One region of the Serinicoccus sp. CNJ-927 genome, then DNA from elsewhere that is predicted to be linked to it. Evidence: predicted binding sites of a transcription regulator. Region 1 holds the regulator's gene; the other holds the start of a gene.
The links. Region 1 encodes Rex, which represses fermentation and respiration genes when NADH is low (regulators of the CRP and FNR family bind a similar motif). Its sites were predicted from a motif close to CTTGTGAANNNNTTCACAAG; they were not measured.
Positions count from the first base shown of each region.

Region 2: BJF86_RS00800 (geranylgeranyl reductase family protein) is a predicted target of Rex. The motif match lies at 5,325-5,344, and genes of this name have one in related genera.

Region 1 covers NZ_MKKF01000011.1:80,239-87,437, forward strand. The annotation lists gene BJF86_RS04340 (proline dehydrogenase family protein) at 1-962, shown strand, start outside; gene proC (pyrroline-5-carboxylate reductase) at 968-1,771, shown strand; gene BJF86_RS04350 (GNAT family N-acetyltransferase) at 1,848-2,387, shown strand; gene BJF86_RS04355 (acetoin utilization protein AcuC) at 2,413-3,726, shown strand; gene BJF86_RS04360 (excisionase family DNA-binding protein) at 3,806-4,015, shown strand; gene BJF86_RS04365 (30S ribosomal protein bS22) at 4,198-4,296, shown strand; gene BJF86_RS04370 (glutaredoxin family protein) at 4,410-4,715, shown strand; gene BJF86_RS04375 (redox-sensing transcriptional repressor Rex) at 4,859-5,524, shown strand; gene BJF86_RS04380 (glutamyl-tRNA reductase) at 5,521-6,903, shown strand; gene hemC (hydroxymethylbilane synthase) at 6,896-7,199, shown strand, end outside.
Region 2 covers NZ_MKKF01000002.1:49,746-56,944, forward strand. The annotation lists gene BJF86_RS00770 (MerR family transcriptional regulator) at 1-31, shown strand, start outside; partial or broken gene BJF86_RS18475 (GNAT family N-acetyltransferase) at 214-1,386, opposite strand; gene BJF86_RS00780 (MFS transporter) at 1,436-2,647, shown strand; partial or broken gene BJF86_RS18480 (GNAT family N-acetyltransferase) at 2,698-3,018, shown strand; gene BJF86_RS00790 (isochorismate synthase MenF) at 3,157-4,491, opposite strand; gene BJF86_RS00795 (demethylmenaquinone methyltransferase) at 4,530-5,234, shown strand; gene BJF86_RS00800 (geranylgeranyl reductase family protein) at 5,358-6,653, shown strand; gene ndhC (NADH-quinone oxidoreductase subunit A) at 6,788-7,105, shown strand; gene BJF86_RS00810 (NADH-quinone oxidoreductase subunit B) at 7,140-7,199, shown strand, end outside.

The sequences.
Region 1 (7,199 bases):
AGCTCGCCGACCTCAACCCCTCCGCCCTCATGCGCCAGACCCTGCTGGGCATGAGCCGCAACACCACGCTGCGCCAGGTGATCGAGCAGGCGCCGGTCAGCCGGGACGTCGTCCAGCGCTTCGTCGCGGGCGACGCCACCGCCGACGCCGTGCGGGTCTCGGCCGACCTCGTCGACACCCGCCGCCAGGTGACGATCGACTACCTCGGCGAGGACACGCAGGACCCGGAGCAGGCGGCCGCCACCCGCGACACCTACCTGGAGCTGCTCTCCGCGCTCTCCGACGCCGGGCTCACCCAGGACGGCGCGGTCGAGGTCAGCCTCAAGCTCTCCGCGCTGGGCCAGTTCCTCGGCCGGGACGGGCACGCCATCGCGCTGGACAACGCCCGGGCCATCTGCCAGGCGGCCGCCAACTCCGGCACGACGGTGACCCTCGACATGGAGGACCACACGACGACCGACCCCACCCTGGCTGCGCTGGCCGAGCTGCGCCAGGACTGGCCCTGGGTGGGCGTGGCGCTGCAGGCCTACCTGCACCGGACCGAGCAGGACTGCCGCGACCTCGCGGGCGAGGGCTCCCGGGTGCGGCTGTGCAAGGGCGCCTACAAGCAGCCGGAGTCGGTCGCCTTCCAGGACAAGGAGGACGTGGACAAGTCCTACGTCCGCTGCCTGAAGATCCTGATGCAGGGCCCGGGCTACCCGATGATCGCCACGCACGACCCGAGGCTGGTGGAGATCGCCACGGTGCTCGCCGACAAGGCACAGCGTCAGGCTGACTCCTACGAGTTCCAGATGCTGCTGGGCATCCGGCCCGACGAGCAGCGCCGGCTCGCCGGGGCCGGTTCCCGGATGCGGGTCTACCTCCCCTACGGCGAGGACTGGTACGGCTACCTCGTGCGGCGGATGGCCGAGCGCCCGGCCAACCTCACCTTCTTCCTGCGCGGCCTGGCGACCAAGGGCTGATTCCTGTGACGATCGCGCTCCTCGGCGCCGGGGTCATGGGGGGCACCCTGGCCGCGGCGCTCGTCCGGTCCGGGCAGCGCCCGGACGAGCTCGTCCTCAGCGACAAGGTGACCGCGCGCGCCGAGCAGGTCGCCGGGCAGCACGGCACCCGGTATGCCCCTCCGGCCGAGGCCGTCGAGGTCGCCGACGTGGTGGTGCTCGCCGTCAAGCCGCAAGACATGGCGGCCCTCGTCGAGGAGGTGCACGACCACGTCCGCCCGGGCACACTCGTCGTCTCCATCGCGGCCGGGATCACCACCGACTTCCTCGAGCGGCGGCTGCCCGAGGGGACCTCGGTGGTCCGTGTCATGCCCAACACCCCCGCCCTGGTGGACCAGGGCATGTCCGCGATGAGCCCCGGGCGGCACTGCACCGACGAGCACGTGGAGCGGGCCCGTCACCTCATGGAGCACGTCGGCCGGGTCGTCGTGCTGGACGAGGGGCACCAGGACGCCGTCACCGCCATCAGCGGCAGCGGTCCGTCCTACATCTTCTACGTCGTCGAGGCGATGATCGAGGCCGGTGTGCTGCTCGGGCTGCCCCGGGACACGGCCACCGAGCTCGTCACGCAGACGTTGTATGGTGCCGCCACGATGATCCGCGAGACGGGGACCCACCCCACGGTCTTGCGGGAGCAGGTCTCCAGCCCCGGTGGCACGAGCGTCGCCGCCCTGCGGGCCCTGGAGGACCACAAGGTCAGGGCCGCCTTCCTCACGGCGATGGAGGCGGCCGCCAGAAGGTCGCACGAGCTGTCCCCGCGCGAGGACTGAGCACCCGGGTGCCCGATCACCCACTGTTCACCTCGCTCGAGCCAGCACCGACGACCCGTGTGAAAGAGTAGGGAGCATGAGCGAGATCCACGTGCGCGTCCTCGACCCGGATGAGTGGCCGTCCTACAAGGACGTGCGTCTGCGGGCGCTGCGTGAGTCTCCCGAGGCCTTCGTCGCCTCCGCCGAGGAGGAGGAGGCCTTCCCGGACTCCCGCTGGCAGGAGCGGATGGAGCGCTCCCGGCGCCTCCTCGCGCAGGACGGCGACGAGGTCGTCGGCGTCGTCAGCGTCGGCACCGGACATCGCACCAACATCCCCGGCGCCGGTGAGCTCTTCGGACTGTGGGTGGCGCCCGCCCGCCGCGGCTCCGGCGTGGCCCGTCGGCTGCTCGAGAAGGCCGCCAAGGTCGGTCGAGAGGTCGGTCTGCGCCAGCTCGTCTACTGGGTGGGCACCGACAACGGGCGCGCCGTCGCCTTCGCCTCGAGCTTCGGCTTCCGCCCCACCGACGACCGTCGTCCCATGCGCATCCGTGGCGTGGACGAGGAGGACGCGGAGTCGGAGGAGATGATGATGGTCTACCCGCTGGGTGACGCCGCTGGGGTTCCCACCTCGCTCTGAGCGCACCGTGGTCTAGCGTGAGCCCATGACGGGCTCCTGGGTGATGTGGGACGAGCGCTACACCGACTACGACTTCGGCCCCGGTCACCCGATGCACCCGAGCCGGCTCGACCTCACGCATCGCCTCGCAGGGTCGCTGGGACTCCTGGACCACGCCGACGTGGAGATCCACGGCGCCCGGCACGCCAGCCACGACGAGCTGCTCTCGGTGCACACCCCCGACCTCCTCGAGGCGGTGCGGGCCGCCTCGGAGGACCCCCGTGCCGCGACCGGACGTCACGGCGTCGGCACGGAGGACACGCCCGCCTTCGCCGGTATGCACGAGGCCACGTCGTTGGCCGTCGGCGCGACCGTCGAGGCGTGCCGGGCCGTCTGGTCCGGGCGGGTGCGGCGCGCCTGCAACATCGCCGGCGGCCTGCACCACGCCATGCCGCAGGCGGCCTCGGGATTCTGCGTCTACAACGACATCGCCGTGGGCATCCAGCACCTGCTGGACGCGGGGGCCGAGCGGGTGCTCTACCTCGACCTCGACGTCCACCACGGCGACGGGGTGGAGCGGTGCTTCTGGAACGAGCCGCGGGTGATGACGGTCTCGATGCACGAGACCGGCCGGGCGCTCTTCCCCGGCACCGGCTTCCCCGGTGACACCGGCGGGCCGAAGGCGCCGGACTCGGCGGTCAACATCGCCCTGCCCCCGGGCACCGGGGACGAGGGGTGGCTGCGGGCCTACCAGGCCGTGGTGCCGACCCTCGCCCGCGCCTTCGATCCCCAGATCGTCGTGAGCCAGCACGGCTGCGACTGCCACTACGCCGACCCGCTGGCCCACCTGTCGGTCTCCATGGAGGCGCTCGCGGTCGCCTACGGGTGGGTGCGGGAGCTGGCCGACGACCTGGCCGAGGGCAGGTGGGTCGCGCTCGGTGGGGGAGGGTATGAGCTGGTCGAGGTGGTGCCACGGGCGTGGACGCACCTCATCGGCGTGGTCACCGGGCGGCCGGTGGACCCCGCCACGGCGGTGCCGGAGGAGTGGCGGCGGCACGTCGAGGAGATGTACGGCGTGACCGCGCCGCGGTCCATGGGGGATCGTGAGGGGCGGGAGATCCGCTACGGCCGCTGGGACGAGGGCCACGACCTCGACGAGCCGGTGGACGCCGCGATCATGGCGACCCGCCGGGCGAGTCTGCCGGGCTGGGGCTGGACCCGTACTTCGACTGAGACCCTCCGGCTGCCCCTCCGGACCCGCCGGACAACTCCAGGCCCGTGCATCCCGTTGACACCACCCCGCGTGTCGCGCTGGACTTTTTGGTCCCACGACTTTCGCAAGCACCACATCTGCCCCTAGTGTTGGCCCGACAACCACGCAGGCCGCTCGCCGGAGGGGAAGCCGTGCGCGCTGCCTGCACAGAAGTTCAAGAGACGGGATGCGTCCGATGGCAGATGAGCGCCAGCTCGCCGAGATGACGTTCATGACCGTGGCCGAGGTGGCTGCCGTCATGCGCGTGTCCAAGATGACCGTGTACCGGCTGGTGCACTCGGGCGAGCTGCCCGCGGTGCGGGTCGGACGGTCCTTCCGGGTGCCCGAGAAGGCGGTGCACGCCTACCTCGAGGACTCCTACCACGGCACTGCCTGACGCGTCCGACCGCCGTGGCCGGCGTCCCCGGCGACGGCCCTGCAGCCGACCTGCGTGACCGGGTCGCTTTGGGGCACGGCGCTGCGCCGCGCTAGGCTGACCGGGCCGTGCCCCGCCCCGCGTCCGCACGACGCAGGCCGGCGGAGGCACCATCAGGACCGACGACGACGAAGGATGGCCCCATGGGCTCAGTGATCAAGAAGCGCCGCAAGCGGATGGCCAAGAAGAAGCACCGCAAGCTGCTGCGCAAGACGCGTCACCAGCGTCGCAACAAGAAGTGAGGTCGTCGGCCACCGGCCGATGACGATCCGACCACGGCGCCCGTCCCGCCACAGGGAGGGCGCCGTCGTCGTCCCCGGAGACGACGCCGAGCGTGGCGAGGGAAGGACCAGGTATGCCGTGGTGGAGACGGGAGCGCACCCCGGGCGCCGAGCCCCGCGTCGAGATGCTCTCCCGGCCTGGCTGCCACCTGTGCGACCAGATGCTCGCGGTGGCCCGGGAGCAGGTCGACGAGGTCCGGGTCCGGGACATCGACGCCGAGCGTGCCGCGGGGGACATGGACCAGCAGGAGCACGACCGGTGGAGCACCGAGGTGCCTGTCCTGATCGTGGACGGCGAGCCGGTCGCACGCTGGCGGCTCGAGCCCGGCGAGCTACGGCTCGCGCTGTCCCGTGGGCGTCGGCGCGGGTCGGGGCGCTGAGCCCGGACCTCGGCGCCGTTTTGGTGGAACGAGGGGTGCGAGCCTACAGTTGAAGGGTCCGCGCCGACCGCTCGGCGAGGGTCTGATATAAGCCCCTCCCGTCGCCGGCGCCACCCATCCAGAGAGGAGCCGGTGCCGCCGTGATGGCCGAGTCGAACCGGCGCGGGGTGCCGGACGCCACGGTCGGCCGGCTCCCGGGCTACCTCCAGGCCCTCACCACGGTCGCCGAGCAGGGGCATACCTCCATCTCCAGCGAGGAGATCGCCGCGCTCGCGGGCGTGCGCTCGGCCCAGGTGCGCAAGGATCTGTCCCACCTCGGCTCCTACGGCGTCAGAGGGGTGGGCTACGACGTCTCCCGACTGGTCGAGCAGGTCTCCGCCGAGCTCGGGCTGAGCCAGGACTGGCCCGTCGTCATCGTCGGGATGGGCAACCTCGGCCGTGCCCTCGCGAGCTACGAGGGTCTGGCGACCCGTGGCTTCCACGTCGTCGCGCTCGCCGACAACGACCCCGATGTCGTGGGCAGCCACGTGGAGGGTATGCCCGTGCAGCCGCTCGCCCAGCTGCGCACCGGCGGGCCCGTGTCCGTGGGGGTCATCACGACGCCGCCCGAGGCGGCCCAGGAGGTGGCCGACGTGCTCGTCGAGCTCGGCGTGCACTCGGTCCTCAGCTTCGCCCCGGTCGTGCTCCAGGTACCGCCCGACGTCGACGTGCGCCGGGTCGACCTGGCGACCGAGCTGCAGATCCTCACCTTCCACCAGCACCAGCGGGAGGTCGCCGTGTCCGGCACACCGGTGGAGGGGGTCTCGTGAGCGTCCTCGTCGTGGGCCTGTCCCACCGCACCGCACCGATCGACCTGCTCGAGCAGGCCGTCCTCGACACCGACGGTTCCCGGCAGCTGGCCACCGGCCTGCGGGCGGGTGACCACGTCCACGAGGCGCTGGTGCTCTCCACCTGCAACCGGCTCGAGGTGGTCGTGGAGGCAGGGACCTTCCACGGGGCGCTCGAGGAGATCGGGGCCGCGCTGGGAGGGTTGACCGGGCTCACCCGCGACCAGCTCACCGACCACCTCTTCGTCCACTACGACGACCGCGCCGTGGCCCACCTCTTCGAGCTCGCCTGCGGGCTGGACTCCCTGGCCATCGGCGAGAGCCAGGTCCTGGGGCAGCTGCGCGAGGCCCTCGCCCTGGCGCAGCGGCACGGGCACCTGGGCCCGTCGCTCAACCCGCTCGTGCAGCAGGCGCTGCGCGTGGGCAAGCGGGCACACGCCGAGACGGGCATCGACGAGGTCTCCCGCTCGCTGGTCGGCCTCGGCCTGGACCAGGCCGCGTCTGTCCTTCCCGACCTCACCGAGGCGCGCACGGTCGTCGTGGGGGCAGGGGCCATGTCCGGCCTCGCCGTCGCGACCCTCGCGCGGCACGGGGTGCACGACCTCACCGTCGTGAACCGGACCCGCGACCGTGCCGACCGGCTGGCCTCGACCCACGGTGCCCGGAGCCTGCCCTGGTCCGACCTGGCCGCTGCCGTGGGCTGCGCCGATCTCGTCCTCACCTGCACCGGTGCTGTCGGGCACGTCCTGGACGGTCCCGCCCTCGCGCGTGCCCGCAGCGAGGCTGGACGGGCCGGGTCGCCGCTCGCGCTGGTCGACCTCGCGCTCCCGCGCGACGTCGACCCGGCCGTGTCCCGGCTGCGCGGGGTCCACCTCTGGGGTCTCGCCGAGCTGCACCAGGCCGCGGGCCTGGCGGGGGCGGGCGACGCCGGGTCCGCGACCGAGCCGGCCGCCGTCACGGCGGTCCGGGGCCTGGTCGCGACCGAGGTCGCGACCTACCTCACCGAGCGGCACGCCGCGCGGCTCGGCCCCACGCTGGCGGCCCTGCGCACCTCCGCGGGCCGCGTGGTCGACGCGGAGATGACGCGGCTGGACCAGCGCCTGCCGCACCTGCCGGACGACGAGCGCGCCGAGGTGCGCCAGACCGTCCAGCGGGTCGTGGACAAGCTGCTGCACACGCCCACGACACGCGTCAAGCAGCTCCACTCCGGTGTCGAGGAGGTCCCGGCCGACTACGCCCACGCCCTGCGTGAGCTCTTCGACCTGGACAGCCGTGAGGTCGCGGCCCTGTCCAGCCCGCCGCTCGGCGTGGTCGAGAAGGCTGCCGAGCAGCGCGGGGAGGGGGACCGGGCCGATGGCTGACACCCCGTCCCTGACGCCGACCCGGCCGCTGCGGCTGGGCACCCGGCGCAGCGCTCTCGCCACCAGCCAGTCCACCTGGGTGGCCGACCGGCTGCGTGCCGCGGGGCACGAGGTGGAGCTCGTCCTGGTGACCACGGAGGGAGACACCTCGGCGCGCAGCCTGCGCGAGATCGGCGGCACCGGCGTCTTCGCCTCGGCGCTGCGCACCGCCCTGCTGGAGGAGCGGATCGACCTGGCCGTGCACTCGCTCAAGGACCTGCCGACGGCGCCCGCCGACGGTCTCGTCGTGGCAGCCG
Region 2 (7,199 bases), on a different contig from region 1:
CACGGCGGTCGTCACCGACCGCTCGCGGTAGCAGGCCGGGTCAGAAGCCGATCGCCGGCACCGGCTCGCGGTCGGCCCGCAGGGCGCGCGACAGCCTGCGCAGCGCGCCCGGCGTCCGCTCGGTGACCCCGAGGGTGGCCGCCTGGGAGAGCAGCGTCCGCCCGCCGAGGTATGCCGCGCCCAGCGCCGCCACCGGCGTCTCGCGTCCGGGTCGGCGTCGCTCGCGCTCACCTCGGCCCGCCCGTCAGCCTCGATCCGCAGCCGCCACCGCCCGGCGTTCCACGGGCAGACGTCGTCGGTCACCTCGAGCACGAGGTCCAGCGGCGAGCCGTCGGCGTAGCCACGCTCGGTCAGCGCGCGGGGCAGGTCGACCAGCCGGATCCACAGCGCGTCGAAGAGCTGCACGTCAGCGCCGCGCGGCCCGCCCGTCCACCACGCGACCGGGTCGTCGGTCGGCCGGGACCAGAAGGTCGTCCTCGCCGTGAGGTCGAGGTCCACCAGGCGTCGGGCCAGCGCGAGCAGGGTGGCGTCGTCGGTGGCACCCAGCTCGCCCACGGCGACCTCGCCCGCCGGCTTGCCGTCCTCCCACTTGCTCTCCCGGCGGAAGACGGCATACCCGCTGACCTGTCCGTCCCGCCGCGCGACGAGCAGCCGCTGGGGCTCCTTGCTGCCCCGCGCCTGCGGGTGGTCGCGGAAGGCGAACCATCGCTGCGCCAGGGCCTCGGGCCGGGTGACCGCGCCGAGCGTGACGCCGGCGCAGGCGAGGTGCGCCTCGTGCAGCACGGCGAGCGCGGCCTCGGAGTCCACGGTCACGACGTGGGTCGACACCCCGTCCGCCTCGGCCGCGAGCGGGGCCGGCGCCCTCAGCTCGGTGCCACGCCCCAGCGTCAGCTTGGCCTCGACCGAGGCGCAGCCGTAGCCGAAGCGGCCGTAGATCGCGGTCTCCGACGCGTGCAGCCCCGCGATCGCGCACTCGCCGCGCTCGTGGACCCGGTGCAGGTGGTCGGTCATCATCGCCCGCAGCACGCCGCGGCGGCGGGCGTCGGGGTGCACGCTGACGAAGGTCAGACCGTCCATCGGGACCCTGGTCAGGGCGTCGCCCGGTCCGGGGGCGGTGAGCCCCATGTCGAAGGCGCTGTAGAACGCCATGAGCGGCGCGGCCCCGCCCTCGTCGCCCTCGCCGGGCAACGGTCCACCGGTCCGCACCACGCCGCGCGCGTGGCTGAGGTCCACCTCGTCGTCGAGGTCCTCCAGCGTCTTGCCGGGGGTGACGCTGAACCACACCGTCTCGACCAGGTCCCGCACGCGGGCCAGGTCGTCGGTGGTCAGGTCGGTGAAGGTGAAGGCGGCATCGGTCTCGGGTGGCACGGGGTCAGTCTGGACCATCTACGCTGGTCCGTCAGGGGATTTTCGTGGGACTGAGGAGGAGGACCGCGTGGAGCGGGACGTGCGCGGGTCGGTGCTCGCGGTGCTCGTGGTCTTCGCGAGCTCGGGGTATGTCATGGGCCAGGCCCTCTCCCGGGTCCCCGCCGTGCGCGACCACCTCGGTGCCGACAAGGCACAGCTGGGTCTGGTGCTCATGGGGATGGGCCTGGGCTCGTTGCTCGCGATGCCCTTCACCGGCCGGGCGGTGGACCGCTTCGGGTCCCGCCGGGTGGTGCTCGTCACCGTGCTGCTCGGGTGCCTGGGGTGGGGGTTGGTGGCGCTCGCGCCCTCGGTGCCGGTGCTGCTCGGCATCCTTGTGCTCACCGGCATGAACATCGGCGTCTGGGACGTCGCCATGAACATCCAGGGCACCCATGTCGAGCAGTCGCGCCACCGCTCGCTCATGCCCTACTTCCACGCCGCCTTCTCCGGGGGTGCGGTGCTCGGCGCCGGGTCGGGCGCGCTCGCGGCGTGGTGGGGGATCGGGCTCGGCCAGCTGCCGGTGCTCGCCGCGGTGGCGGCGGTCGCCGGGGTCTGGGGGGCGAGCCGCTTCGTGCCCGAGGCGCCGGAGGTGCTGGATCCGGAGCCGGTGCCCGACGGCGCCGCAGCGTCCGGGGCTGCCCCCGAGCCGGCACGGCGCGGGCTGACCGCGACCGAGGTGCTCATCGGGCTCATCTGCCTCGCCGGTGCCCTGGCCGAGGGGTCGGCCAACGACTGGCTGGCGCTGCTGCTCGTGGACGTGCACGGGGCGCCCGCCGCCTTCGGTGCGCTGACCCTCACCGCCTTCAACCTGACGATGACGATCGGGCGGCTCGCCGGCGGGCCGGCCATCGACCGCTTCGGGCGCGCCACCGTGGTGCGCACCGGGGCGGTGCTGGCGGCCGCGGCCATCCTGCTCGTCACCCTGACCTCCTCGCTCACGCTGGCGCTGGTCGGCGGGCTGATGTGGGGGCTCGGCGTGGCCACGATCTTCCCGGCCGCGATCTCCGCCGCCGGCGAGGTGCCCGGGCGGGGCAACCGGGCCATCACGTCGGTGTCGACCATCGCCTACGGCGCCTTCCTCTTCGGCGCCCCGACGATCGGCGTGCTCGCCGAGGCCATCGGCCTGGACCGCGCGCTCTTCCTCGTCGTGGGCTTCCTCGGGCTGCTCCTCGTGCTGTCCCCGGTGATGCGGGAGAAAACGGCTGGCCGTCCCGGGCGCGCGCCCGCCACCCTGGGCTGATGCTCACCCTGCGCCCGCCCACCGCGGCCGACGAGACCGCGCTGCGCCGCATGCACGAGCAGCTCGCCGTCGAGGGCTTCGACCTGCTGCTCGCCGAGGGGAGCTGGGAGGAGATCCTGGCGCAGGTGCGGCGCGAGGCCGACGGGTCCGACCTGCCCCCGGGCCGGGTGCGCGCGGACTTCCTCGTGGCCGAGGCCGAGGGCATACCGGTGGGTCGGGTGTCGATCCGGCACGAGCTCACGCCCTTCCTGCGCGAGGTCGGCGGCCACGTGGGGTATGCCGTCGCCCCGCCCTTCCGCCGCCGCGGTCACGCCACCGAGATCCTGCGCCAGTCGGTCGAGCGGCTGCGCGGCCTCGGCGTGGGGGACGTGCTGGTGACCTGCGACGACGACAACGTCGGCTCCGCGCGAGCCATCGAGCGCTGCGGCGGAGTCCTCGCGGACCTGCGCACCCCGCCCGGCGGCGGCATACCCAGCGCCGCTACTGGATCCCGGCCCCGGTGGTGCCGCTCAGGCGTCGGTGAGGCCCAGGGCGTGCCGCATCGCGGTGAGCTTGACCTCGGTCTCGGCCAGCTCGGCGGCCGGGTCGGAGGCCGCGACGATCCCGCCGCCGGCGAAGATGCGCATCGAGTGCCGGTCGTCGGCCAGCTCGCCGCAGCGCAGCGCGATGCCCCAGTCGCCGTCGCCGGAGCCGTCCATCCAGCCGACCGGGCCGGCATACCGGCCGCGGTCCATGCCCTCCAGCTCGCCGATCACCCGCGCCGCCGCCTCGGTGGGGGTGCCGCAGACCGCCGCCGAGGGGTGCAGCGCCGCGGCCAGCCGCAGCGAGGTGGCCTCGCTGTGCATGGTGCCGATGAGGTCGCTGGCGAGGTGGTAGACGTCCGGCAGCTCCAGCACGTAGGGCGCCTCCGGGACGACGAGGTCGCTGCAGTGGGGCGCCAGGGCCTCGGCCACCGACCGCACGGCGTAGTCGTGCTCGTCCAGGTCCTTGGTGCTGCTGACGAGCCGCAGCCGAGGGTCGACCGGGTGCGCGGGGTCGCCGGTGCCGGGCACGTCGGTGTCGGGAGCGGGGATGCCGTTGGGCCGTCGGATCGTGCCGGCCAGGACCCGCGAGCGGACCTTGCCGCCCTGCAGCCGGACCAGCATCTCCGGGGTGGCCCCCACCAGCCCCGAGACGGCGAAAGTCCAGGTGGCGGCATACCGCTTCTCCAGCCGCTCGAGCACCGGGGCGACCCGCACCACCCGACCCTCGCGGTGCCGCACCGTCACGTCCCGGGCCAGCACCACCTTGTCGACCTCACCCAGGTCGATCCGGCGCACCGCGGCCGCCACGACGCCCGGCCAGTCCTCGGCGCCCACGGAGCCGTCGGACTCGACCAGCGGGTCGGCCACCTCGATGTCCTCATTGACGCGCCCCAGCAGCTCCGCGGGGTGCTCGACCGGCCACGGCTCGTCCTCGGCGACCACCTGGGTGACCCAGGCCAGGCCGTCCCGGCGCCCGATGACGACCCGGGGGATCGTGAGGACGCTCTCGTCCCGGGAGTCGGCGGCGAAGGTGAAGGAGCCGAAGGTCACGAGACCGGTGCCCGGCAGCCGGACCTCGTCCTCGACCTCGGCCGCGGCGCGCACCTGCGTCCACCACGTCTCGGCCTCGCGGAACCGGTCCGGGCCGGTGGCGCTCACCCCGGCCACCCGGCCCCACCCGACCAGGCCGTCGCCCTCGCGCAGCCACGCCGCGACCTCGCGCGGGTCGACCTCGTCGGGCACCCGGGTCAGCAGGTCGCCCGGGGCGTCGACCGCGAGGGTGCGGGCGCGCAGGCGGGGCAGGGTGCGGGTCACAGCCACAGCCGACCACTGTAAGACGTGATGGGAGGATGGCCCGCATGAGCCCGACGCGCGCCGACCTCGACAAGCAGCCGCACGAGGTGGCCCGGATGTTCGACGGCGTGGCCCGGCGCTACGACGTCACCAACACCGTGCTGAGCGGAGGCATGGACCACCTGTGGCGGCACGCGGTCGTCAAGGCGGTCGACGCGGCGCCGGGGGACCGGGTCCTCGACATCGCCGCTGGCACCGGCACCTCCAGCGAGCCGTATGCCGACCGCGGTGTCCAGGTGGTCCCCGCGGACTTCTCCCTCGGCATGCTCACCGAGGGCTACCGCCGGCGGCCGGACCTGCCGTTCACGGCGGCGGACGCGATGCGGCTGCCCTTCGCCGACGACTCCTTCGACGTGGTGACGATGAGCTTCGGGCTGCGCAACGTCGCGGACGTCGAGGCGGCCCTGCGCGAGTTCCTCCGGGTGGTCCGCCCGGGCGGCCGGCTCGTGGTCTGCGAGTTCAGCCGGCCGGTCGTGCCGGTCTTCTCCACCGTCTACAACAACTACCTCATGCGGGCCCTGCCCCGCGTGGCCCGCCGCGTCAGCTCCAACCCGGAGAGCTACGTCTACCTCGCCGAGTCGATCCGCGCCTGGCCCGACCAGCGCGCGCTGGCGCAGCAGGTCCGCGCGGCCGGGTGGGAGCAGGTGCGGTGGCGCAACCTCAGCGCCGGTGTCGTCGCGCTGCACCACGCGGTCGCCCCCGTCGACTGATCGCCCATTAGCCCGCGTCGTCCTGACGTATTTGGTCTGAGGCGTCCCTGCGCCGATCCGGCGGCCGGCAGGAGCCTAGACTTCCCAGAGTTCGTGAACGTTGTCACAAGCGAGGCGCCAACAGTGAGTGAGCAGGTCGAGACAGCCGACGTCATCGTCGTCGGCGCCGGGCCGGGAGGCTCGAGCACCGCCGCCTACCTCGCGTCCCACGGCCTCGACGTCCTGCTGCTGGAGAAGTCCACCTTCCCGCGCGACAAGATCTGCGGCGACGGGCTCACCCCGCGCGCCGTCCGCGAGCTGATCCACCTCGGCGTCCCCATCGACGAGGCCGACGGCTGGCACCGCACCCGGGGTCTGCGGATCATCGGCGGCGGGATGCGCCTGGAGCTCGACTGGCCCGGCAACGCGACCTTCCCGCCCTTCGGGCTGGTGCGGACCCGGCAGGACCTGGACGAGACCCTGGCCCGCCACGCCGCGGCGCGCGGGGCGCGGCTCCTCGAGGGCATCAACGTCCAGACGCCGGTCCTCGACGGGCGCGGTCACATCTGCGGCGTGCAGGCCAAGGTCATGGGTCCGGACGGGCGGGCCACGGGGGAGCGCCGTGAGTTCCGGGCCCAGGTCGTCGTGGCCGCCGACGGCAACTCCAGCCGGCTCTCGCTCGGGATGGACCGTCCCAAGCGCGACGACCGGCCGATGGGGGTCGCGGTGCGGGCCTACTACGAGACCCCGCGGCACGACGACGCCTACCTCGAGTCCTGGCTGGAGCTGTGGACGAAGGACGCGCGCGGGGAGCGGGACGAGCTCATGCCCGGCTACGGCTGGATCTTCCCGCTGGGCGACGGCACCGCCAACGTCGGCCTCGGGATCCTCGACACCTCGGAGGCCTTCGGCACCTTCGACTACCGCGACGTCATGCGGCGGTGGGTGGAGACGATGCCGGAGGGCTGGGGTTTCTCCGAGGAGACCCGCCAGGCCCCGATCCGGGGTGCCGCGCTGCCGATGTGCTTCAACCGGCAGCCGCTCTACGACCGGGGGCTGCTGCTCGTCGGTGACGCCGGCGGCATGGTCAACCCGTTCAACGGCGAGGGGATCGCCGAGGCGATGGAGGCCGGACGGCACGCCGCCGAGGTCATCAGCGCGGCGCTGGCGCGGGCCACGCCGGGGGAGCGGGAGGCCGTGCTCCACAGCTACACCGCGGCCATGAAGGACGCCCTCGGCGGCTACTACACCCTCGGCCGCGGCTTCGCCACGCTCATCGGCAAGCCCGAGATCATGCGGCTCGCGGTGAAGTACGGCCTGCCGCGCCGCTCGCTCATGCGGTTGCTGCTCAAGATCATGGCCAACCTGCCGCAGGAGCGCGGCGGCGGGCTCGACGACCGCGTCATCAACGCCCTGAGCAGGATGACTCCGGCGGCATGAGACGCTGTGTTGACCTTAGGATAAGTATGCGCGCGACCCCGGTGAGCCCAGCGCTGGGCCTGTCCCGAAAGGAGTGCTGAGGCAAGACATGGACTACCACCTATCTGCCCATCATCTTCTTCCTCTTCTTCGGCCTGCTCTTCGCCTTCGGGTCGGTCTTCGGCGGGGGGCTGCTGGGCCGGGTGACCTACAACCGCGCCAAGGCCGAGGCCTACGAGTGCGGGATCCAGCCGACGCCGCAGGCGCACGAGGGCGGGCGCGTGCCGGTCAAGTACTACCTCACGGCGATGCTCTTCATCGTCTTCGACGTCGAGGTGCTCTTCCTCTACCCCTTCGCCGTGGCCTTCGACCAGGTCGGGCTGTTCTCCGTGCTGGCGATGCTGCTCTTCCTCGTCGTCGTCTCGGTGCCCTTCGTCTACGAGTGGAGCAGGGGCGGGCTGGAATGGGACTGAACGTGCACAACTCCGAGAGTGTGGTGAGCTGACGATGGGTCTCGAGGACAAGATCCCCGGTGGGATCATGCTGACGACGGTCGAAGGACTGGCC